DNA from 3 places in the Faecalibacterium hominis (ex Afrizal et al. 2022) genome. Region 1 is predicted to be linked to each of the others. Evidence: riboswitches for the same ligand, from Rfam matches in the RefSeq annotation. Region 1 holds a riboswitch; each other region holds the start of a gene.

The links. Region 1 has a riboswitch for cyclic di-GMP ahead of ACKXGA_RS03540 (CAP domain-containing protein). Riboswitches for the same ligand answer to the same signal wherever they lie in the genome.
Region 2: another riboswitch for cyclic di-GMP. It lies ahead of ACKXGA_RS07505 (leucine-rich repeat protein); the one in region 1 lies ahead of ACKXGA_RS03540 (CAP domain-containing protein).
Region 3: another riboswitch for cyclic di-GMP. It lies ahead of ACKXGA_RS09090 (leucine-rich repeat protein); the one in region 1 lies ahead of ACKXGA_RS03540 (CAP domain-containing protein).

The regions. Positions count from the first base shown of each region.
Region 1 covers NZ_CP186860.1:717,506-725,478, reverse strand. The annotation lists gene modA (molybdate ABC transporter substrate-binding protein) at 1-32, shown strand, start outside; gene modB (molybdate ABC transporter permease subunit) at 53-727, shown strand; gene ACKXGA_RS03560 (sulfate/molybdate ABC transporter ATP-binding protein) at 724-1,770, shown strand; gene bilQ (bilirubin utilization transcriptional regulator BilQ) at 1,894-2,319, shown strand; gene bilR (bilirubin reductase) at 2,321-3,448, shown strand; gene bilS (flavodoxin family protein BilS) at 3,476-3,979, shown strand; cyclic di-GMP riboswitch class I at 4,098-4,173, shown strand; cyclic di-GMP riboswitch class I at 4,299-4,374, shown strand; gene ACKXGA_RS03540 (CAP domain-containing protein) at 4,507-5,376, shown strand; gene ACKXGA_RS03535 (hypothetical protein) at 5,492-6,004, opposite strand; gene rnhA (ribonuclease HI) at 6,001-6,465, opposite strand; gene ACKXGA_RS03525 (ribonuclease J) at 6,869-7,973, shown strand, end outside.
Region 2 covers NZ_CP186860.1:1,556,196-1,564,168, reverse strand. The annotation lists gene ACKXGA_RS07525 (putative quinol monooxygenase) at 1-243, opposite strand, end outside; gene ACKXGA_RS07520 (ABC transporter ATP-binding protein) at 359-1,474, opposite strand; gene ACKXGA_RS07515 (helix-turn-helix domain-containing protein) at 1,602-2,447, shown strand; gene ACKXGA_RS07510 (MATE family efflux transporter) at 2,495-3,796, opposite strand; cyclic di-GMP riboswitch class I at 4,062-4,137, shown strand; gene ACKXGA_RS07505 (leucine-rich repeat protein) at 4,297-7,086, shown strand; gene greA (transcription elongation factor GreA) at 7,450-7,935, shown strand; gene lysS (lysine--tRNA ligase) at 7,955-7,973, shown strand, end outside.
Region 3 covers NZ_CP186860.1:1,858,362-1,866,334, reverse strand. The annotation lists gene ACKXGA_RS09095 (nucleotidyltransferase family protein) at 88-1,008, shown strand; gene ACKXGA_RS09090 (leucine-rich repeat protein) at 1,346-3,481, opposite strand; cyclic di-GMP riboswitch class I at 3,683-3,759, opposite strand; gene ACKXGA_RS09085 (putative ABC transporter permease) at 4,002-5,051, opposite strand; gene trmB (tRNA (guanosine(46)-N7)-methyltransferase TrmB) at 5,053-5,805, opposite strand; gene ACKXGA_RS09075 (alanyl-tRNA editing protein) at 5,983-7,170, opposite strand; gene malQ (4-alpha-glucanotransferase) at 7,295-7,973, shown strand, end outside.

The DNA of each region.
Region 1 (7,973 bases):
TGTTCGAGAGCGTCGGTTTCACCGCACTGTAAGCATCCGCTGGGGGGATGATATGGACTGGTATCCCTTATGGAACAGCCTGCGCATTGCGCTGATCAGCTGCGCGGCGGTGTTCTTTTTAGGCATCTTTGCGGCCTACTACATTGCAAAGCTCCCGCGCGTGCTCAAAGGCGTGCTGGATGTGGTGCTCACCCTGCCCATGGTGCTGCCGCCCACGGTCGTGGGATATTTCCTGCTGCTGCTGTTCGGCGCAAAAAGGCCGCTGGGCATCTTTTTCATGGAACATTTCGGTGTGAAGCTGGTGATGAACTGGTACAGCGCCATCTTTGCTTCCATCGTGGTGGCCTTTCCGCTGATGTACCGCACGGCCCGCGGCGCCTTTGAGAGTTTTGACGAAACGCTGGCCTGGTCGGCACAGACGCTGGGACTTTCCAACACCTGGATCTTCTGGCGGGTGCGGATGCCCTGCTGCCGTCAGGGCATTCTGGCCGGTACGGTGCTAGCCTTTGCCCGTGCGCTGGGCGAATATGGTGCCACCAGCATGATCGCAGGCTACACGCCGGGCAAGACGGCCACCATTGCAACCACGGTCTACCAGCTCTGGCGCACCAACGATGAAGCCGGGGCCATGCAGTGGGTGCTGGTGGATATCGTTATCTCGGCGGTGGTGCTGCTGGCAGTGAACCTGCTGGAACGCAGGCAGAAGCAGGGAGGAAAGCGCACATGAGCCTGGAAGTAAATGTGACCAAGCGGTTTGATGGCTTTACTCTCCACGCTGCGTTCACGGCAGGGGACACTGCTACCGCCCTTCTGGGTGCGTCCGGCTGCGGCAAAAGCATGACCCTGCGCTGCATTGCAGGCATCGTCCGGCCAGACGAGGGGCGCATCGTGCTGGATGGCCGGGTGCTGTTCGACAGCGCTCAGGGCATCGACCTGCCGCCCCAGCAGCGCAATGTGGGTCTGCTGTTCCAGAACTACGCCCTGTTCCCCAACATGACCGTGGAACAGAACATCCTCAGCGCACTGAAAAAGGAAAAGGACCCTGCCGCCCGCAGGGCCGCCTGTGCCGAGGCATTGCGTGCCATGCGGCTGGAAGAACTGGCCAAGCGCCTGCCCGGCGCGCTTTCAGGCGGGCAGCAGCAGCGTGCCGCCTTGGCCCGCATCCTGGCGGCCAAACCCCGCATCCTGATGCTGGACGAGCCATTCAGCGCGCTGGACAGCTACCTGCGCGAGGAGGTAGAGGGGGAAGTGGGCAGCCTGCTGGCCGGGTTTGCGGGCACGGCCCTGCTGGTGACCCACAACCGGGACGAGGCCTACCGCCTGTGCAGGGAGATGATCGTAATGGACAGCGGCGACGTGCTCCGGGCGGGCACGACCAAGGAGGTCTTTGCCGACCCCCGCACCCGTGCTGCCGCCCGCCTGACCGGCTGCAAGAACATTCTGCCCTGCACCCGGGTGGGGGAGCATACCGTTCATCTGGCGGGCTGGGAACAGCCGCTGACCGTGGCTCTGCCGGTGCCCGAGGGCTGCTGTGCCGTGGGCATCCGCGCCCATGATTTTGCGCCCTGCGCTCCCGGCACCCCCAACAGCCTGCCGGTGCAGGCTGTCTCCACCAGTGAGAATCCCTTTGACTGGAACATGATCTTCACCCTGCCCGGCGGTGAGGCCCGCCTGTGGTGGAAGGTGTCCAAGGAGACAATGGCGGCCCCGCCGCCAAAAGCACCCGCCTGCCTGGCTGCCGCCCCGGAAAATATCATGCCGCTGGTCTGAGGCAAAAAAATCGCTCTCTCCCTGCTCCCGAAACAGAAATACGGAGCAGGGAGAATTTTTTTGAAAAAAGTACTTGACTTTATCAAGTAATGCGATTATACTAGACCTTGTCAAGTAAAGGGGATGCAAAGAGTGATCCAATCGACCATATCCTTCTACGCGATGGAGTTTTACAAGCAGTTCGCAGCCTACACCACCCAGCAGCTGCAGGAGTTTGGCCTGAGCTTTGGCATGATGTATTTTGTGATCTACGTGGGCAAACATCCCGGCTGCACCCCGGCTGAGATGACCAAAAACCTGCACCTGGACTGGGGCCACTGCCAGCGCAGCGTGATCAAGCTGGTGGAAGATGGCTTTATGACCCGGGAAAAGCAGGGCCGCAGTTATCATTTGGGGCTGACCCCGGCGGGTGAGAGAGCATTCCGGACCTGCCACCAGGTATTTTTCGATTGGGATGCACAAAATTTGAGCGGGCTGACCGAAGAGGAACAGCACCAGCTCCTGAGCCTGCTGCAAAAGGCAGCACGGACGAGAAAAGAGAGTGTGTAACATGTACGACACCATCCTGAGCCCCATTGATTACGGTGGAATGCAGCTGAAGAACCGCATCATCTTTGCTCCCACCACCTTCGGCCTTTCGGACGAGGAATATCTGGCGGAGATGGAGCGGCTGGCCAAGGGCGGCTGCGCCATGATCATCATCGGCGATGTGCCGGTGGCCAAGAGCCGGTTTGAGAAGTCCCTGTTTGACAAAAAGGGCTTTGCCTTCTATCAGCAGATCTGCGAGACTGCCCACAAGTACGGCTGCAAGGTCTGCGCCCAACTCCACCAGACCGATACCGACATGATGTCCATCGTCAAGTGCATCCCGGGGATGCTGATGAAAAAGATCACCCCCGACCAGCTGCGGGAGCGGATGAACGATGCCGTGGGCCCCTACATCACCAAGATGTCCCAGAAAAAGATCCATCAGATCATCGCGGGCTTTGGCAAGGCTGCTGTGCTGGCAAAGCAGGCGGGCTTTGACATGGTGCAGGTGCACGGCGACCGGATGTGCGGCAGCTTCTCTTCCGCCATCTTCAACCACCGCACCGATGAATACGGCGGCAGTGCCGAGCGCCGCGCCCGCTTTGCCGTGGAAGCTGTCAAGGCAGTGCACGCCGCTGTGCCCGGCATGGCCATTGACTACAAGCTGGCTGTCCGGCAGGAGAACCCCCATTACGGCAACGCCGGTGTGGTGGAGGAGGAACTGGCCGTGTTCGTGCCCCTGCTGGTGCAGGCAGGCGTGACCAGCTTCCATGTGACACTGGCCAACCACTCTGCGCTGGAAAACACCATCCCGCCGGCCAGCCACCCCGAGTTCAAGGAGAACGGCTGCTTCCTCAAGTTCTGCGATGAGGTGCGCCGGTATACCAGCGTGCCGCTCTGCGGTGTGGGCGGCCTGAACGACCCCGATTTTGTGGAGCAGCAGCTTGCCAGCGGCCGCATCCAGTGTGCGGCAATGTGCCGCCAGCTGCTGGCCGACCCCAACTGGGTCAACAAACTGCAGAGCGGCAATGCGGCAAAGATCCACCGCTGTGTCCGCTGCAACAAGAAGTGCCTGGGCGGCCTGATCGCCCATCAGGGCACCCGCTGTATCTATGATGCCCTGAACGCAAAAGAACAGGGCAGCATCTGATATCAAAGAGAACAAAGGAGAATGACCATGAGCTACGCCATCGTTTTCAGCAGCAAGACCGGCAACACCCGCCTGCTGGCCGACACCCTTCGCGCAAGCTTGCCCCAGAATGAGTGCACCTACTTCGGAGCACCGGCCCCGGAGGCACTGGAGGCTGAGACCCTTTACATCGGCTTCTGGACGGACAAGGGCCATGCCGATGACACCCTCACCGCCTTTTTGCAGACCCTGAAGGGGAAGCAGGTCTTTTTGTTCGGCACCGCAGGCTTTGGCGGCAGTGCGGAATATTTCGAGCAGATCCTGGCGGCGGTGCAGAAATCGCTGGATGAGAGCAACACGGTCATTGGAACCTATATGTGCCAGGGCAAGATGCCCATGACCGTGCGCCAGCAGTACGAAAAGATGCTGCAGCAGCCCAACCATGCGCCCAATCTCGAAATGCTGATCGAGAATTTTGACAAGGCGCTGGCCCACCCGGATGCCGCAGACCTCGACCAGCTGCGCAAAAAGGCGGCAGAGGTGCAGGCATAACGGAAAAACTCTTCAAAAAAGCAGATTTTTTGAGAAAGCTGCTCCAAACAGTTGACAGGTTCTGCCCGATGTGATAGGATAATGTCGAGGAAATGGAAACGGCTCCTCAAGGTGAATTGAATATTCTCGGCAAAACAGTCGAAAGGCTGTGACGCAAAGCTACAGGGCCTGTAAAATGGCAGCCAGCTGCTTCTCAAAGAAATCTTTCTTTGGGCGACCTGCTTAGAATTTCTAGGTGTTGTTTTGCTGAGTGTATTGCAGAACAACACCTTTTTTCGTTCTCAAATTTCTTCCCAAAAGAAGAAAGGCACGCAAAACTGAATATCCTCGGCAAAGCAGTCGAAAGGCTGTGACGCAAAGCTATAGGGCCTGTAAAATGGCAGCCAGTTGCTTCTCATCACCTGAGGGTCTCCACAGCGGAGATTGGGTGTTGAGTGACCTTCATCTGAAGCATCAGGTGTCGATTGCCGAGTATACCAGCAATCGACACCTTTTTTCATGGGGCAACACAAAAGAGGTTCAACACCATGCGTAACGCTTCGATGAAAGTCCTGAAGAATCTGGTCTGCTGCGCCGCATTCATCTGCCTGATGTTTGTTCTGGCAATGCCCGCACACGCAGCTTCCAAGGCCGATGAGCTGCTGCAGCTCGTCAACGCAGAGCGTGCACAGGCCGGTGTGGCTCCTCTGAGCATGGGCAGCAGCGCACTGAATGCTGCCGCACAGGCTCGTGCAGAAGAACTTACCGTCAATTACTCCTACAACCGCCCCAATGGCAGCCGCGAGTTCACCATCCTGCCGGAGTACGGTGTGGATGATGTTTCCGTGGGTGAGAACTACTGGGCAGCTGCTGAGAATGCTTCGGACGTGGTCGCCGCCTGGAATCGCTACGATTTCTTCAAGGAGCGGATGCTGGACAAGGATGCCACCTCCGTTGGCGTTGGCTACTACGAGGGCGGCGAGTACGGCAATTACTGGGTGATGATCTTTACCTACGCCCGCGGCACCAGCGAGAACGGTTTCGCACAGGAAGTGCTGGCGCTGGTCAACGCTGAGCGTGCAAAGGAAAATCTGGCACCTCTGGCCATGGGCGATGCCAAGCTGCAGGCTGCCGCCGATGAGCGCGCAAAGGAAGTGGCAAAGGTCGCTTCCCACACCCGCCCCGATGGCACCAACTGCTTCACCGTGCTGAAAGAGTACGGTGTGTCTGATACCGCCACCGGCGAGAATGCCGCCTGGGGCGAGACCACGCCCGAAAAGGTCGTTGCAGACTGGATGGCTTCGGAAGGCCACCGTGTCAATATCATGGACCCCGCCGCCAAGTATATGTGCCTTGGCTACAACTACGATGCCAATTCTCAGTGGGGCCACAACTGGATCCAGATCTTCGCAAAGTAAGCGGATGACTTCCATTGAGCGTTGTACGATGAAATAGAACAGAGCAAAAAGAGATGCACCCCGCCTTCCTGAAACCGGTTCAGGGAGCTGGGTGCATCTCTTTTGTTTTTTTTTTTTATTCTGCAGCCATCTCGGCTGCATCCTCGGGGCTGAAATCGCCCAGGGGCAGGATGAGCCGGCCCAGCGTCTCCTGCGGCAGGGCGGCAAGCCGGGCACTCTCGTCCGCAATTTCGGCAGGGCAGAGGACGTGCACGCCGTCCGCACCGGTCTCTACCCGGGCGCGGTGGCCGGTGGCAATGTACTGGATGCCCAGCCGGTCAGCCGCCGCCAGCAGGGCGGGGAAGCGCAGGTCGGCCGGGGCAGCGGTCTCCTCAGCCAGCTGGCTGGCCAGTTCGCTGGCATTCAGGGTGATGCACTCGATGCCCAGAGCCTTGGCGGCTTCCTTGGCGGCATCCACAACGGGGTCATCGGTGCACAGACGCACCACAGCGCCCATCACCGCAAAGCCCTGCTGCTGTAAAATGCGGACAGCTGCTTTGCAGCCCGTGCCGCCGCACAGGCCCACCAGCACCTTGTCCTGCTGTTCATAAGTATCGAACCCGCTGCCGGGCAGAAATGTATCGCTCATCGTCCCTGTCTCCCTCCGTGTGCCTGACTTTGTGCCACGGCCAGCTGGTCGCAGCGCTCATTTTCCGGGTGGCCTGCATGGCCCTTGACCCAGACATAAGTGATCTTGTGCCGGGCTTCCTGCTCCAATGCCTGTTCCCACAGGTCGGGGTTCAGGGCAGGGGAGCCGTCGGACTTTTTCCAGCCCCGGCGCTTCCAGCCCTTGGCCCAGCCCTTTTCCAGCCCGTTGATGACGTACTGGCTGTCAGAGCACAGCCGCACCTCACAGGGCTCCTTGAGCTGGCGCAGGGCCTCGATAAAGGCGGTCAGCTCCATCCGGTTGTTGGTGGTGGAAGCATCGCCGCCGCTGAGCTCCTTTTCATAGACCTTGCCGTTGAAGCGGTAGCGCAGCACTGCACCCCAGCCGCCCGGGCCGGGGTTGCCGCTGCACGCGCCATCGGTGTAAACTTCGACTTGTTTCATCTGTTTCTCCCGGAACTTGAATTTTTGGATACTTCTATTTAGAGCTATTTTTCCGGTTCTGTCAAGAGGAAAACGTATCATCCCCGGCTTTTCCGGCAAAGCTTTGAATTGACAAAGTGGACAAGAAATACTATACTGTTTGTAACAAAATGCGTATAGGGGCGCACCGGTGCGGTGTGTCCGGCCGGAACGGGGCAGTGCCGCGGTCGCATCGAACAGATGGACTGACAGGGCAGAAATTACTCCGTTCCGGCCATCCCAGTGCCGAAAACAGGCATGGAAGCGAAAAATTCTATACGATGGTTTCGATGGGAGCGGCGGTGCGTTTGCTGCTCCTTCACAGCAGACAGGCCGCTCGCAAAGGGGTGTGCCTGCGTTTTGTAATTGATTTTGGAGGTACCGCATGGCACAGGTCAAAGAACAGAACCCGGCTCAGGCTCAGAACAATCCGAACAGAAACAGTGAATCCGGTGGGGAAAAGCGCACCCGCACCCGCCGCCCTTATTATAACCGGCGGCCCCGCCGCGCACAGCAGCCCAAGGAGGCCGCTGTGCCCATCCACATCTACCCGCTGGGCGGTCTGGGTGAAGTGGGCAAGAACATGACCGTGTACGAGTGCAACGGGGATATGATCATTGTGGACTGTGGCCTTGTGTTCCCGGACAGTGAGATGTACGGCGTGGACATGGTCATCCCCGACTTTACCTTTGTGGTGCAGAATAAGGACAAGATCAAGGGCCTGCTCATCACCCACGGCCACGAAGACCACATCGGCAGCATTCCCTACCTGCTGCAGAAATTTGATCTGCCCATCTACGGCACCCGGCTGACCTGCGGCCTCATCCGGAACAAGCTGGAGGAGTTTGGCCTGGCGGGAAAGACCAAGTTCGTGGAGATCACCCCTAAGCAGAAGATCAAGCTGGGCTGCTTTACCGTGGAGCCCATCCATGTCAACCACTCCATCCCCGATTCCGTGGCCTTTGCCATTGACAGCCCTGCCGGAACGATCATCCAGACCGGCGACTTCAAGATCGATTACACCCCGTTGGCCTGCGGCGTGACCGACCTGACCACCCTTTCGGAGTATGGTCAGAAGGGTGTGCTGGCCCTGCTGAGCGATTCCACCAACGCCGAGCGCCCGGGCTTTACTGCCACGGAGCAGAAGGTGGCCGCCGGTGTCCGCAACCTGTTTGCCCGTGCCCGGAACAAGCGTATCATCATTGCGACCTTTGCGTCCAACATCTACCGCGTCCAGCAGATTATCGACCTGGCCGTGGAGGATGGCCGCAAGGTGGCGTTCAGCGGCCGCAGCATGGTCAATAACACTGCCATGGCGCAGGAGCTGGGTTATATGCACATCCCCGAGGGCACCCTTATCAGCGTGGATGAGCTGAACCAGTACCCGCCGGAGCAGGTGGTGCTGATCACCACCGGCAGCCAGGGCGAGCCCCTGAGCGCTCTTTCCCGCATGGCCTCCTGCAGCCACCGCCAGGTGCGGGTGGGCCCCG
Region 2 (7,973 bases), 840 kb from region 1:
GATGGCGCGGAGCTGGGCCATGTGGTCGGTGTTTACGTGGGCCTGCTGCTGGGCTTCGGAGTCCCACTCCTCAACGATGAGCAGCTCGTCCGGGTCGGCGGCGCTCAGGTAGTAATCGTAGCGCTCAAAACCGTCCTCCTGCTGGACCTTTGCCAGAATGCCGGCAGCGGCAACCTCCTGCAGAAAAGCGTCCCGCTGGCCGGGGAGCATACGGTAGGTGACCAGAAGCATCATGTGTTCCATGGTGAAATCTCCCTTATAATGTTCCAATGTGTGTTCTTTTAGACAAAAGCCGCCGGAAATCGCTTCCCGGCGGCTTTTGCTTATTAGGAGGATCAAAAGATGATCCCTGGAGAACTTAGTTCAGGATGGTCTGCTCGGTCTCGACATCAAAGAGGTGGACCTTGTGCGGATCGAATGCAACGCGGACGGTGTCTCCGTTGCGTGCCTTGGAGGTGGGAGCGACACGGGCGGTCATCTTGTTGCCCTTGTACTCCAGGTACAGGTAGATCTCAGCGCCCATCATTTCGGACACATCGACCTGAGCCTCCAGGTGGCAGTCGGGGTGCTTTGCCATAAACTCGGGCTCGTCGTCGATATCCTCAGGACGGATGCCCATCTTGACCTTCTTGCCAACGTAGGAATCCAGCTTGCCGTCAGCGGTCTTTTCCTTGGGCAGGGGGATGGTGTCGCCGCCCAGGTCAATGGCGTACTGATCGCCGTTCTTGGTCACGGTGCCGTCCAGGAAGTTCATCTGGGGGCTGCCGATGAAGCCGGCAACGAACATGTTGCAAGGCATATCGTACAGGTTCTGCGGGGTATCGACCTGCTGGATGATGCCGTCCTTCATAACAACGATGCGGTCGCCCATGGTCATAGCCTCGGTCTGGTCATGGGTAACGTAGATGAAGGTGGTAGCCAGCTTCTTGTGCAGCTTGATGATCTCGGTGCGCATGCTGGTACGCAGCTTTGCATCCAGGTTGGACAGGGGCTCGTCCAGAAGGAAGACTGCCGGGTTACGAACCATTGCACGGCCCAGAGCAACACGCTGACGCTGGCCGCCGGACAGAGCCTTGGGCTTGCGGTCCAGCAGGTGCTCGATCTCCAGGATCTTGGCAGCCTCGTGAACGCGGCGGTCGATCTCGTCCTTCGGGGTCTTGCGCAGCTCCAGACCGAACGCGATGTTCTTGTAAACGGTCATGTGGGGGTACAGAGCGTAGCTCTGGAACACCATGGCGATATCACGATCCTTGGGGGGAACGTCGTTGATCAGGCGGCCGCCGATGTACATTTCGCCCTTGGAGATCTCCTCCAGACCGGCGATCATGCGCAGGGTGGTGGACTTGCCGCAGCCAGAGGGGCCGACGAAGATGATGAACTCCTTATCCTGGATCTCCAGGTTGAAGTCGGTAACAGCAGGAGCAGTAGCGCCCGGATAGATCTTGTAGATGTGCTGGCAGCTAATCGAAGCCATAGGTCATTGCCTCCATTAAAATTTTTCTATGTTACGGCACCTTGACGGTGCACGCTCTCGTTGGTATTATAATAACAGATAACTTTGTGATATAAAATAGCATTTTATTGATTTGAGGTGTCAGATATTGCTTTATGATTGGACAAGCACCGCAGCCCTTGGCGTGGTGCGGGATATCCAGCCCAAAGAACCCCTGACCCTGACCGGCGAGGGGCTGTGGGTCTGCCTGATCTCCAGCGGCAGATGCACTGCCAGCCTGACCGATGTCTCGCCCTCCCCGGCGGGCAGCGCACTGATCCTGCCGCCCCAGAGTGCGGCGGCGGGCCATCTGGTGCTGAGCCGCGCCCCGTTGACCCTGACCCCGGAAGGGGAAAGCCACCTGCTCTGCATCCAGCTGACCGGGCAGGCGGCGGTGCAGTTCCTTGCCGGGCTGACGGAGCTGCCGTTCCTGGCCCGGGGCGAGACCTGCCCCGCCGCCGCAGAGCTGCTGGGCCGCCTTGCCGCCGAGGCCGACACACCCCGCAGCCGGGCCGCCAGCCAGCTGGCCTTTGCCCTGCTCTGTGAGCTTGCGGGGGCCGACAGCGCCGCCCCGCCCCTGCCGCCGCTGGTGGAGGCCGCCATTGAGGATATCCGCCAGAACTACGCTGGCCTGTACGGCGTGGAGGAGCTCAGTGAGCGGCTGGGAGTCTCCAAGAGCCACCTTGTCCGCACCTTTACCGCCGCCGTGGGGGTGCCCCCGGGGCGCTACCTGACCACCGTGCGGGTGGAAGCTGCCATGCGGCTGCTCCTGCACCGGGAATACACGCTGGATGTCATTGCCAGCCTGTGCGGCTTCTCAGGGGCCAACTACCTGTGCCGGGTGTTCAAAAAAGAGACCGGCCAATCCCCCGCACAGTGGCGGGCCTTGGCCGGTCAGACAGCGCGGCCCCTCAGCCCGGCGGAAAGCCAGCGGGAGCAGGCACTGTATATTTAAAATGTTCAGGAGCCGGGGCAGCACCCGGCTCTTTTCCGTGGAGGCGTTCAGCTGCACACAGACTGCGGGCGCTTGAGCAGGAACACCGTCAGGGCCAGCGTGATGGCCTCGGCGGCGGGGAAGGCCGACCACACGCCGTTCATGCCAAACAGGGCGCTCAGGAGCAGCGAGCAGGTGACGATGGCGGCCACGCCCCGGCTGACCGAGGTGATGGTGGCCTCGGTGGGGCGGTTGACCGCACCCAGATAGCCCGCCGCAACAATATTGCAGCCTGCAAAGAAGTAGCCCAGGAAGTAGATGCGCATACCGCTGTGGGCATATTCGGCCATCAAAGCAGAGCTTTCGCTGTTGAAGAGGGCAACAAAGGTATCGGTAAAGCCAAACACGGCACCATACAACACCGCCGCCAGCGCCAGCGCGGTGCCGCAGCCCAGCAGAAGCAGCTTTTTTGCCCCGGCCATCTCGTTTTTGCCGTAGCACTGGCTGATCAGCGGCTGGGCACCCTGGGCCACGCCGTTGAAGATGGCTGTTGCCACCAGCGCAAAGTTTGCCACCACGCCGTAAGCGGCCACGCCCACGTTGCCCGCCAGCCGGAGCAGCAGGAAGTTGAACACGGTGGTGGTCACGGCAGAGGAGAGCTCCCCGACAAAACCGGAGATACCCAGCTGGCAGCTCTGCACCAGCAGCCGGGCCGAGGGGGCCTGCCGGACAAAGGTGAGCGTGTTGTTCTTTTGAAAGAAGTGGCGGCTGCAGATGGCGATGCTGAGCACCGGCGAGATGGCGGTTGCCAGCGCCGCGCCGGGCAGGCCCAGCCCCATGGGGAAGATGAAGATGTAATCGAACACTACATTGAACAGGCTGCCGCTCAGGGTGGCCACCATGGCAAGGGACGGGTCGCCGTCGTTGCGGACGAAGGCCGAGAAGATGTAGTTGCACATGAAGAAGGGCGTGAACAGCAGGAAGATGCGGGTGTAGTTCAGGCCCAGCGCCACGATGTCCGCATCGCCGCCCATGAGCTGCAGAAGCGTGCCCGGGCAGAACGCGCCCGCCAGCATGAACGGGATGGCGATCAGGCAGGCGCAGAGGATGGCGTTGGAAAAATACCGCTGCGCCCGCGCCTCGCCCTGCGCCTGCAGGATGGCGTACCGGGTGGCCGCACCCAGGCCGATCATCGAGCCGAAGGCAAAGATCAGGTTGTACATGGGCAGGCAGAGGTTCAGCAGGGTCACGCCGTCGGTGCCCGCCGCCTGGGCAATGAAATAGGTGTCGGCCAGAATATAACACGATGTGCCGATCAGACCGAAAATATTCTGCGACACATACTTGAAGAACTGCTTTGTCAGGTTCATGGGAGCTTCCTTTCCGCAGGGAGAGTAGGGGAGTGAAACATAAAAACGACTACTACTATATCATAAAACTTGGCATATTTCAACGAAAAAGCGAGAAAACACGCCATCATTTCCCAAACGGAACACTTCTCCCCGGGGCGATGCGCTATCCGAAAATGTTATACAAACACTGCTGCTTTTGTGCAACTCGCCAAAGATGCTTTTGGGTTATTGACAAAAAAAAAAAAAAAGTTTTATGATTTTTGTGTAAGTTGCCACATAAAAATAGAAGAATCGGCAAACCAGTCGAAAGGCTGCGGCGCAAAGCTAAAGGGCCTGTAATATGGCAGCCAGCTGCACTTTCTCAACCATACCGCACATGGGCATCACCTCAAGGGGCGGTAGATTCCCAAAGTACAAAACGCAGAGCGTTGTACCAGCCATTTGGCCGGTGCGGCGCTCTTTTTGCTTTGTGCGGGCATGGTTATATTTTGGGAGTAATTCATAAAAGGAGGATTTTTATGAGATTGAAACGTGTGATCAGCGCCGCCTTGGCAGTGAGCATGGCAGTTTCCATGATGCCTGCTACTGCGGTTTCGGCGTTTGCAGCGGGAACGAGCACCAATACTGCGGAGACAACCACTGTTACTGGCAAGAATAGCACCGAAAGCGAAGCAGAAACCTCTGGTTATTGTGGTGCAGAGAATCAGGAAGAGAGTGTTCAGTGGAAATACGATGAATCTACAAAGGTTCTGACTATTTTTGGCAATGGCCCAATGGCAGATTATGAGGGAATTGCTGATACGGATGTTGGCACAGACAATGATCTGCGTCCATGGAAACCCTATCTCAACCAGATTACAGAGGTACATATTGAGGAAGGCGTTACTGCGATTGGCAATAGTGCATTCCGTGGGATGAAGGCTTTGAAAAAAGCTAATATTCCTGCCAGCATTCAGCATTTGGGTGATTACATCTTCCGCCATGATGAAGTATTGGAAGAAGTAATCTGGGCAGAAGGATTTGAAGCGGCTGAAACTACTGACGTGGATTCAAACCAGAATGTATATACAGGAAAATATTTGCCTACAAGTATGTTCGATTTCTGCTCTGAACTGGGCAAGGACAAGGAACTGACTGAATGGCTTCCCAAGAGCTTTGAAGGTGTTGGCTGTGCGGCAGTTCGAGGAACACAGTTTACAGTTGATTTTGATAACTGGAGCAATCTGAAATATATTGGTGCGTATGCTTTTTCAATGATGCGGAATCTGGAAAGCTTTACTGTTACAGATGACATCGAGTTTGGATTAAGAAAAAACCCACAGGTTCCGGATGGGACTTCTAATGCACTTCAAGGTTCTGGTTTGAAAAAAATGATTGTTAGGACCGAAAAACTTCCCTATGCAATTGTGCGGGGTTGTGAGAAATTGAGTGTGATTGATTTGGGAAGCAACCCTACAATCATTGGAGATTCTGAATTCGCAGGGACTGCTATTGAGAAAATTGACATTCCGAAGAGTGTGACAAAAGTTGATGCATGGGCGTTTGCAAATTGTCAGAATTTGAAGAGAGTGACCTTCTACGGTGAAACCGCATTGCATCATGTTCCTTTCCCAGCATGTGGCATTGAAACCTTTATTATTGAAGAAGGCGCAAAAATTACTAGCGATGATTCTAATCCCTTCCGAGAACAACCGACAGGTTCTTATCCGGCTGTAACCTCTTTGAAGAACGTGGAAATTCTTGGCACATTGAATACTAGTCGGACAGATATGACGACAGAAACTCTTTGGAAAAATATGTTCTCTCCTAGTGAACAACTCAAAGAAGTTACTGTGAGCGATGCAAACCTGCAATATGTAAAAGCTGAGACTTTCCCGAAGATGGAAAATCTGAAAGTGGTTGGCGATGATGCAACGTTTGAAGCATCGCTTGCGGGATGCACCAACCTGAAAACCGTTGACCTGACCGGCTGCAAAAAGATTGCCAGCTATGCAGCTGGCTGCTTTGGTGATGGTATGAATGATTCTACTGTCATCTATGTCAATGATGCAAGTGCAATTCCGGGGAGTGACACTGGCATTTCGAATCGTCACGGTATCGTTATGGTTGTTAAGGGCGGTACAGTCAATACGGATAAGACCGGTTTTGACAGTGTAACCAAGGCTGGATGTACCGCAAAATGGTATGAGGACGCTAATTGCCAGATTGAAACCAAGGATACTACCCCCGTAACTGGTAAAACCTATTACGCCAAGTGGAAAGTCATCCCCGTTGCCGCAACGATGACTGCAACCACTTCCAAGAGCGCCTATCTGGTCAATACCCCGGTTGATGTGAACATTACCGTTAACCCGGGCACCTATGGGGCAGAGATTCACAAAGGTAAAGTTGCTCTGACCTACGGCGACGAAGTAGAGAAGGTGGAGCTGGACGGCAAGGAACTGACCGAGAAAGAATACACTGTTCAGGAGCTGGCTCAGATGATGAAACTGACTTCCCGAAGCAGTAATATCAAAGCAACCCTGAATGTGACCTACAAAAAAGTCGGCAAGTTTGATTTTAACGTTGCCCTGAAGGACGCAAATGGTGCCCAGATTTGTGCTGATGGCACTCAGGTCGTTGTTGCCGAAAAGGCCGCCGAACTGACCCCTGCAACCGAGCTCTACACCCTGACCGTTAAGAATGCTGATGTTACCATTAAGAATGGTGACGAAGAGATCAAGGCTGAGAAGAACGACAAGGGCGAGCTGATCGCCAAAGTGCCCGAAAAGGCTGACGTGACCGTGACCTACACCAGCCAGAGCGATGCCGTTGCATTTGACCAGTGGACTATTACCACCGATGAAACGCTGGATGTGGATGTCAAGAACAACCCCCTGAAGTTCCAGATGCCTGCCGGTGGCGTGACCATCGAAGCCATGACGAAGGATGCCTCCATTGAGGAGGACGAGCCCAACATTCTGGGCACCGCCGCAGTAGTCGGCACTGCCGCTGCTGGCACCGCCATTCTGGCATGGCAGGGCTACCAGCTGGGCACGGAGCTGTACCTGAAAACCGCTCTGCCCGCCGGTACTGCCATCCCCACAAACCGTGCCGAGCTGGCCCTGCTGGTGTGGAACCATGCCGGTAAGCCCGCACCCGCCGCAGTTCTGCCCGCCGATGCCACCGATACCCAGAAGGCCATTGCCTGGGCTGTGGAGAACGATTTGCTCAAGGCCGCAAAGGACAACGGCGAGACCTATGTGGATACCGATTCCGTGAGCCGTGTCGAAGTGATCCGCGTGTGGAATAAGGCACAGGAAAAGTAAACCCCACCGTCATCCCTTCGGGATGCCACCGCCCCTAATAGGGGCGGCCTTGGCAAAAAGGTGAAACTATCCGCCATGCCAAGGGCCCCCCTATTAGCGGGGGCTGTCGCTGAAAGCGACTGGGGGGTTGCCCCCACAACCGAACCATTCTCTATTCCCAAATAACCTGTGGAAGCGCCCTGCCGGGGAACCGGTGGGGCGCTTCTGCATAGGGGCGGGAGCCGAAACCGCCGCTTTTTCCGCTCTAGCGCCGTGGTTTTTATTGACAAGCTCCCGGCTTGCTATTATAATAGAACAGTCATAATAGCATTCGTGCGCGGCTTTGCGGCTGCGTCAATCCAATAGACAAGGAGAAGATCCAAAATGGCACAAGAAATCAAGATGTCCGCTTCCGGCCTGAAGGCGATGCAGGACGAACTGGAATACCTCAAGACGGTCCGCCGCAAGGAGCTGGCCGAGGAGATCAAGGAAGCCCGCAGCCACGGCGACCTTTCTGAGAACAGCGAGTACGATGAAGCCAAGAACACCCAGGGTCTGGTGGAGAACCGCATCACCGAGCTGGAGCAGATGGTCAAGAACGCTGTGATCATCGACGAGAGCGAGCTGAGCGTGGACAGCGTTGCTGTTGGCACCCACGTTTCCATCAAGATGATCGGCGATGATGAGGCCGAGGAGTACGATATCGTTGGCCGCACCGAGGCTGACCCCATCAACGGCAAGATCAGCGACGAGAGCCCCGTGGGCCACGCTCTGCTGGGCAAGGCCGTGGGCGAGAAGGCTGAGGTCCTGCTGCCCTCCGGCCAGACCGTCGAGTACGAAGTGCTGGCCATCACCCACGCCGCAAACTGAGCCTGAACGGGAGGAAACCATGGAAGAGCAAAAGAGAA
Region 3 (7,973 bases), 1.1 Mb from region 1:
TCAAGGAAAAGCTATCCCTTGTTGCCCGGGAAAATTTGGAGTATAATAGACTCAAAGAATAGCGCACTGACGCAGGAGGAAAGAAAAATGAACAAACCGGTATTGGTGGTCATGGCTGCCGGCATGGGCAGCCGTTACGGCGGCATGAAGCAGATCGACCCGGTGGGCCCCAAGGGTCAGCCCATTGTGGAGTACTCCCTGTACGATGCCCACCGCGCAGGCTTTGAGACCGTGATCTTTGTCATCAAGCACGAGATCGAGGAGGCCTTCAAAGCCGCCATCGGCGACCGCGTCTCTCAGGGTATGAACGTGAAATACGCTTTCCAGCAGCTGGATGAGCTGCCCGCAGGCTTCACCATCCCCGAGGGCCGTGTCAAGCCCTGGGGCACCTGCCACGCCGTGCTGGCCGCAAAAGACCTCATTGATGGTCCCTTCGCCGTCATCAACGCGGACGATTACTACGGCCCCGAGGCCTTCAAGGTCATCTATGAGTATCTGTCCACCCATCAGGACGGCGCAGTTTACGATTACTGCATGGTGAGCTACCTGCTCAAAAATACCGTCTCCGAGAACGGCACCGTCTCCCGCGGTGTCTGCGTGGTGAACCCGGACGGCACCCTGCACAGCGTGACCGAGCGCACCGGCATCGAGACCTATGAGGGCGGCATCCGCTGCACCTCCCTCACCGGTGAGGGCACGGATGACCTGCCGGTGGAAGCACCGGTCAGCATGAACCTGTGGGGCTTTGGCAAGAGCTTCCTGAACGAGGCTGACCGCCGCTTTGCAGGCTGGCTGCGTGAGAATCTGCCCAAGAACCCCCTCAAATGCGAGTATTTCCTGCCCACTGTGGCCAGCGAGCTCATCGATGAGGGCAAGGCGGCAGTCACTGTGCTCAAGAGCACCGATAAGTGGTACGGTGTGACCTACCGCGAAGATAAGCCCACCGTGGTGGCCGCCATCGCCCAGAAAACCCAGGAGGGCCTGTACCCCGAGGATCTGTGGGCGTGATAAGCTGAAACAGGCGCAGGAGCGAAACAAAATCTGTGGCGGCCCTCTTGACTTTTTGCGCAGGAGTGCATATACTAAAGTTGTAGATGAGACTACGGAACCATTCCATGGTTCCACCAAAGCAACAAGAAGCCCCCTCGGTACTGCGAATACCAAGGGGGCTTCCTGCTTGCTGTGGGTTAGTGCTTACCGGCCTTGAACTGTTCCTCAAGCCACTTGCAGATGTAGTAGCTGACCACACCCGCTGCGACTCATTAACTCATTACAACGCAGAAGCGCCCCATCCGGTGAAGGATGAGGCGCTTCTACGTATATTTGGGAATATTCGGGGATGGCGTTAGTTGTTCTTGAGCTCCTGTGCCTTCTGCCATGCATTCAGCACATCGAGCTTGCTTACGGGATTGGCCGGGAAGAACTTCATCTCTTCCGGAGCCGTGCCCTCATCGTTCAGGTCAGGGATAAGCTCGTTTTCCATGGCCCAGCGGGCGGCGTGCTGCAGGTCCATATCCTGCTCTTCCTGCCCGACATCGGGGTAGAGCAGTTCGGATTCGGGCATGGGCTTGCCTGCATCCTCCCACAGCATCATGGCAAGGGCGCTGCGGTTGCTGGGGAAGTAGGGCAGAGCCATCAGCTTGCCTGCAAATTCAGCGCCCAGAGAATAGGCCTGATAGCCCAGCACTGCGGTACCCACAGCAGCAGTACCAATGATCGCGGCAGTGCCCAGCACATTGGGCCCATCATCTTCAATGGTGGCATCGCGGTACTGTGCGGCAATATCCACATCACTGCTCATGGTGTTCATGGTAAAGGTGATGGTCTCTGCCTTGTAATCCTGACCCAGCGGCAGAGAGAATTTGCCGGTGGACCAGATGTCAAACACCATGCCCTCAGGGATCAGGGTCTTGTCCAGCGTCACGGTCACTGTTGCGCCGTCCGGTACAGAGTAGGTCTTTTTGCCGGTGGTCTCGTCAGTGGTGACGGTCAGGGTATCGGTCACATCCTTGTCACCTTTTTTCACGGTAACAATGCCGCCGGTAACGGTCAGCGGGTGGCAGACTGCGGTATCGGTATCGTGGGTGTCGTCAGCGGCGGCATCACGGTACTTTGCAGAGACATTCACACCACTGCTCATGGTAAAGGTGATGCTTTCTGCCTTGTAGTCACCTGTGGGCAGGGAGAAATCACCGGTAGACCAGCTGTCAAACACCTTGTCCTTGGGCACTGCGGTCTGGTCCAGCGTCACGGTCACCTCTGCGCCGTCCGGTACAGAGTAGGTCTTTTTGCCGGTGGCTGCGTCAATGTTGCTGTTCAGCTTGCTGGTCACATCGCTGCCGTCGTATTTCACAGTAACAGTGCCGCCGGTCACGGTCAGCTGGTGGCAGTCCAGAGCATTGGGGTCGAACTTCCAACGGGCATAGAGGGTGATGTCCTTCGTAATTGCGGTTTCTTTCACATCAAACTTGCCATCTTCGGGCTTGCCATCTGGGGTGGTGTACCAGCCGATGAAATTGTAACCCGTACGGGTGGGATGATTGATGGCATCCAGATCGGTTTCCTCCAGATTGTTTGCCAAGGTCTCAGTGATTTTTTCGGTCTCATAAACCGGCACCTTATCGTAGGTCAGGTTGCCGCCCTTGGCATCAAAGGTCACATGGCAGAGGCAAAGAAGCTGGTGTCCGTTCTGTACAGCATCCCGCAGGTAATAATTATTTTTAAGCAGATCCTTTGCGTGGTCCTCGTCGTTGTTGTAGTAGATGACACATGCCGGACAATCATCCAGACGGGCTTCGAAAGTAGTCAATTCAGCAGGGAGTATAATGTATTTCAGACTGGAGCAATAGGCAAAGGTCCTATAAAAGGAAGGTGTACCACTGTACCCGGATTCAATTACTTTTACTTTTTTCGGGATGGTGATATTGCTCAGGCTGGAGCATCTAAAAAAGGCACCCCCGCCGATCGTCTCAACATTCTCACCTAACGAAAGCGTTGTAAGCTTACAGCAACCACCAAAGGCTATTAGTCCGATGGAAGTAACGCTTTGTGGAATGGTGACCTCCTCCAGAGCAAAGCATTCTTCAAAGGCATGATTGCCGATGGAAGTAACGCCTTGTGGAATGTCGACGGAGCGAATGTTGCGACCAATTTGGTACGAGTTGTGGAGGTAGGGAGAAGCATCCAAATAGCCGGAAAATGAATATGTTCCCAAACCGGTTACAGGGTAGCCGCCCAACTCTGAGGGTATGTGGATGTCGTAGGGGGCAGGGGTTTTCGCTGGATCAACAGGGCCACGAAAATCTGTGATGGTTGCAGTAGCACCGTCTGCATTTACCTTATACTCATACTTGTAACCGTCAACGATGGCTGTAAGTACAGTTGACGTGTCTGCTGCAAATGCCGTGACTGCCGACAGGGGCAGCATGGTGATCATCATGCAGACCGCAACCAATAAGCTGATCAAACGCTTGGGTTTCATAATTCTTTACTCCTTTTCCATAATTTTCCCCAAAAAACTCTCTCTATTTCAGCCAAAACAAAAAAGCGCCGCACCGGCCAAACGGCTGGTACAACGCTCTGAACCCTTGTAGACCCGCTGCGCGCTCGCTCTCCTGAAGGGAAGCCGACGCATCTTCACAAGGAGGTGCAAGGTTTCGTATTACCTTACCCGGAGAGAATAACGTGCGGCTGGCTGCCATATTACAGGCCCTTTTAGCTTTGCGTCGCAGCCTTTCGACTGGTTTGCCGATTCTTCAGTTTTTAGCGGGAATAGCATATTGCACAGGATAAAATACTCTTTTTTTTTTTTTGTCAATATGACGAAAATAGATTTGGAAGAGTGTACAAAAAAGGAGCGTACAATGTGGAAAACATAACGAAAACAAAAGCGTGCGGCAGCACAAGATCTGCCTGATTTTATGGAGAATGCAGTGCAGGAAAAATGCCCCTGACCGAAAGAAGCCGGTCAGGGGCATTTGGGGTTGCTGCAAAGGGCAGGGTCAGTGCTTGCGCTCGTACTTCAGGCGCTCCCGCAGCTCGTCCAGAGAGCGGTGCTTTTCGCCGTGGCGCAGCTTGGGGTAAGCGCGGAGCATACGGCCCTTGCCAAAGTACTTGGAGCTCCGGGTGCGGGCGCGCATCTCCTCGCTGCGGGCCTGCAGCTCCTCGGCCAGCTGTTCCAGTCGGAGCAGCTCTGCCGTGCGCTCTGCGGTGCCCTTGGCAGCCAGCTTGACGGCAGTGGCGGCCTCAGAGGCATTGAGCCGGGCCTCCTGGGAGGACTTGCGGGCAGCCTCCATGGCCTCGTCGGCCTTGGCGCGCAGGGCGGCAGCGGCATCCCGGGGGCTCAGTTTGGCGGCATTGTCCCGGGCCTCGGCAGCCGCCAGCTTGAGCTGCAGGCGGCTCTCGTCCATCTTCTGGTCCACATCCATGGCGGTGGTGCCCAGCAGCTCGGTCATGGCATCGGACACGGCGTGCATACTGTCGGCAACCTTTTCCAGGGCATCCAGCTCACGGGCCAGGTCAGAGGCCGCAAAGGCGGTCACCACCACGTCGGCGGCGTAGCAGGCGTACAGGATGCACATGAGGACAAAGCCCACCATCTGGGGGACCATCTCCACAAAACCCGCGATCACGGGGTGAACGGCCTTCATCACCACAACGGTGCCCACGCCCCACAAAAGGGAGAACTCCAGGCAGATATATCCGCCGATGTTGAAGGGGAAGTCGCTGTAATCCCACCACCGGGTGTGGTAGAGCTTGTAGAGCGCCCAGCCGCCCACCAGCTCCAGCACGCTGGGCAGGATCACGCCGCCGAGATAGAGCAGCAGCAGGTTGTCTGCCAGCGGCGAAAGGGTGAACAGCACAATGATCATGCCAAAGCCGTAGATGGGGCAGACCGGGCCGTTCAGAAAGCCGCGGTTCACCAGCTGGCCGGTGGAAACGGCGGCATAGATGACCTCCAGGCACCAGCCCAGGCAGGAGTAGATCAGGAAAAACGCCAGGATCTGATACAGCGAAAAGCCGCAGACCATGGTGTTGACAAAAAAGGACATCTTACTCCTCCTTTGCGGCGGCAGCGGCTTCCTCCGCAGCCTTCCTCTTTTTCAGGACCTTGGGCTCGATCCAGGTCACGGCGGCATCGCCGGGCAGCTTTCTGGCGATCAGGGCCTTGATCTTGATGCCCATCTCGGTGAACATCCCCTCGTGCTCGGTGCGGATGTTCCACTCCGGCTCGTTCTCGTGCAGGTCAAAGGTCTTCCAGGTGATCTCGTAGCCGGAAGCGGGGAAATACTCCAGGCTGTCGCGGAACAGGTCGTCGTCATCGGTCTTGAAGTAGATCTCGCCGCCGTCCTTCAGGAATTCGCGGTACTGGATGAGCTGGCGGGGATAGGTGAGCCGGTGCTTGTTGGAGGAAGCGTTCTTACTCCACGGGTTGCAGAAGTTGATATAGATGCGGCTGACGGTATCCTCGGCGGTGAGCACGCCCTTGATGCGCTCGATGTCGGTGCTCATGATCTTCACGTTGTCGATGGGGCGGCCTGCCTCGGTGTAAGCGGCCTCGATCTTGCGCTTGGCAAGGATCAGCACCTTGTCGGTGATGTCGATGCCCAGATAGTTGTTTTCCGGGTGGGCGCAGGCCAGCTGGGAGATAAAGCCGCCCTTGCCGCAGCCCAGCTCCAGCACAAAGGGCTGCTCCGGGCGGGCATACTGTGCGTGCCACTTGCCGCCCCAGATCAGGGGCTCGTGGACGTGGAAATCGGCGGCCATCAGCTCATCGTGGGCGTAGGGTTTGAAACGCATTCTCATAGTTTGTAATTCTCCTTAAAATTAACGTGGCTCGCCCTCTCCGTCTTTGCTTCGCAAATCCACCTCTCCCAAAGGGAGAGGCCTTGGCAGTGCGGAAAACTTACCGGTTTTGCCAAGGGCTCCCCCTTCGGGGGAGCTGGCAAAGCCGTAAGGCTTTGACTGAGAGGGTGAGGATGCTTACAATTTCGTCTTTCTCAAAAATTCTTTCACTTGTTCCGGCTCTGCGGCGCAGCTTCCCTGACAGATGCCGGGTTTGCCGCCGCCGCGGCCATTGAGGGCGGCGTTCAGGGCTTTGGTCAGGGCGCGGACATCACCGCCCGCCTGGGCGATACAGTAGCCGGTGCCCTTTTCGTTGGGGGTCAGGGCCGCGCACAGGCCGGTGGTGGCCTCGCTCAGGCGGCTAGCCAGCCGGTGCAGGCCGTCCGGGTCCAGCCCCGGCACGATGCGGATGGCATCCGCACCGGGCGTTACCTGCGCGGCCAGCGCGTCAAAGAGCTGGCTGCACAGCCCGAAGTGGGTGAATTTCAGGGCGGTGTACTCGTCATACACCCGGTGCACTGCGTTGGCCGTCTCGCTGGCCTTGGCGCTGAGCAGGGCACCGATCTCTGCCTGCCGTGCCCGCATGGCCTGCGCGGCTTCCAGCGCGCGTCCGCCGCAGACGATGCTCAGGCGCACGCCGCCCTTATAGTTTTCGGCGGCCAGGATCTTGATCTGGCCCACCGCGCCGGTAAAGGCGGTGTGGGTGCCGCAGCAGGCACAGACATCCGCCCCGGGGATGGTCACGATCCGCACCTGCCCCTCGATCTCCTTTTTGGAGCGGTAGGTCAGGGCGGCCAGCTCTTCCCGGGTGGGGTAGGTGATGCTCACCGGTACATTCTCCCAGATGATACGGTTGGCGGCAGTCTCGGCCGCTTTCAGCCCCTCGGCGGAGATGGGGATGTTCGTGTCCATCCGCACGGCATCGGAGCCGATGTGGAAGCCCACGTTCTCGGCCCCGAACATGCTGTGCAGGATGCCGGAGAGGATGTGCTCGCCGGTGTGCTGCTGCATCTTATCGAACCGCCATGCCCAGTCGATGGCCTGTGCCGCTTCGGCCCCGGGCACCGCCCCGGCGGGCAGGGAAGTGACCATGTGCCAGATGACACCCGCCTGCTCGTGGACATCGGTGACGGTCAGCACCGTGCCGTCGGCAAGGGTCAGGGTGCCCCGGTCGGCAGGCTGGCCGCCGCCCTCGGGGTAAAACACCGTGCCGTCCAGCGCGATGCGCCCGCCGCCGGTCCGGCTGTCCGGCTCTGCGGCTAAAATATGCCCCACCGCCTCCCGGCGGTAGGCATCGTGTTCATAGTATTTTTCGGTTGGCTGCATAAGCACCTCCTAATATAAAAACAAGTATACCACGTTTTTTGCCTGTGGAAAATAGTCTGCAGTTATGTTATGATAGAAAACAGACAAGCCCCAGCAAAAAGTTTGAGACGAGGAAGGATTTACAATGCGTGAAAGTGGTATTCTGATGCCGGTGTCCAGCCTGCCCGGCCCCTACGGGATCGGCTGCTTTGGCAAAAAGGCAGAAAAATTTGTGGATTTCCTTGCGGCGGCAGGCCAGAAGATCTGGCAGATCCTGCCCCTGAGCCCCACGGGCTATGGGGACAGCCCCTACCAGAGCTGCTCTGCCTTTGCGGGCAACCCCTATTTCATTGATCTGGATGCTCTGAAAGCCGAGGGGCTGCTGACAGCTGCCCAGCTCAAGGCCGAGCCTTGGGGCAAGGACCCGCTGAACGTGGATTACGGCACCCTGTACACCAGCCGCTACAAGATCCTGCGCGCCGCCTACGCCGCCTGGCGCAGGCAGTGTGCAGGCCAGCACGGCTGTGCCCATTACTATCCGGATGCGTACTATGCCTTCACGCTGGAAAACGAGGGCTGGCTGGAGGATTATGCCCTCTACATGGCCCTCAAGACCGCCAACGGCATGAAGAGCTGGACCGAGTGGCCCCGGGAGTACCGCAAGCGGGAGCCGCAGGCGCTGGAAACTTTTAAGGCAGAGAACGAGGAAGAGATCGGCTTCTGGAAGTTTCTGCAGTACGAGTTCAGCATCCAGTGGAAGAAGCTGAAAGCCTACGCCAACGCCAACAACGTGCAGATCCTGGGCGATATCCCCATCTATGTCT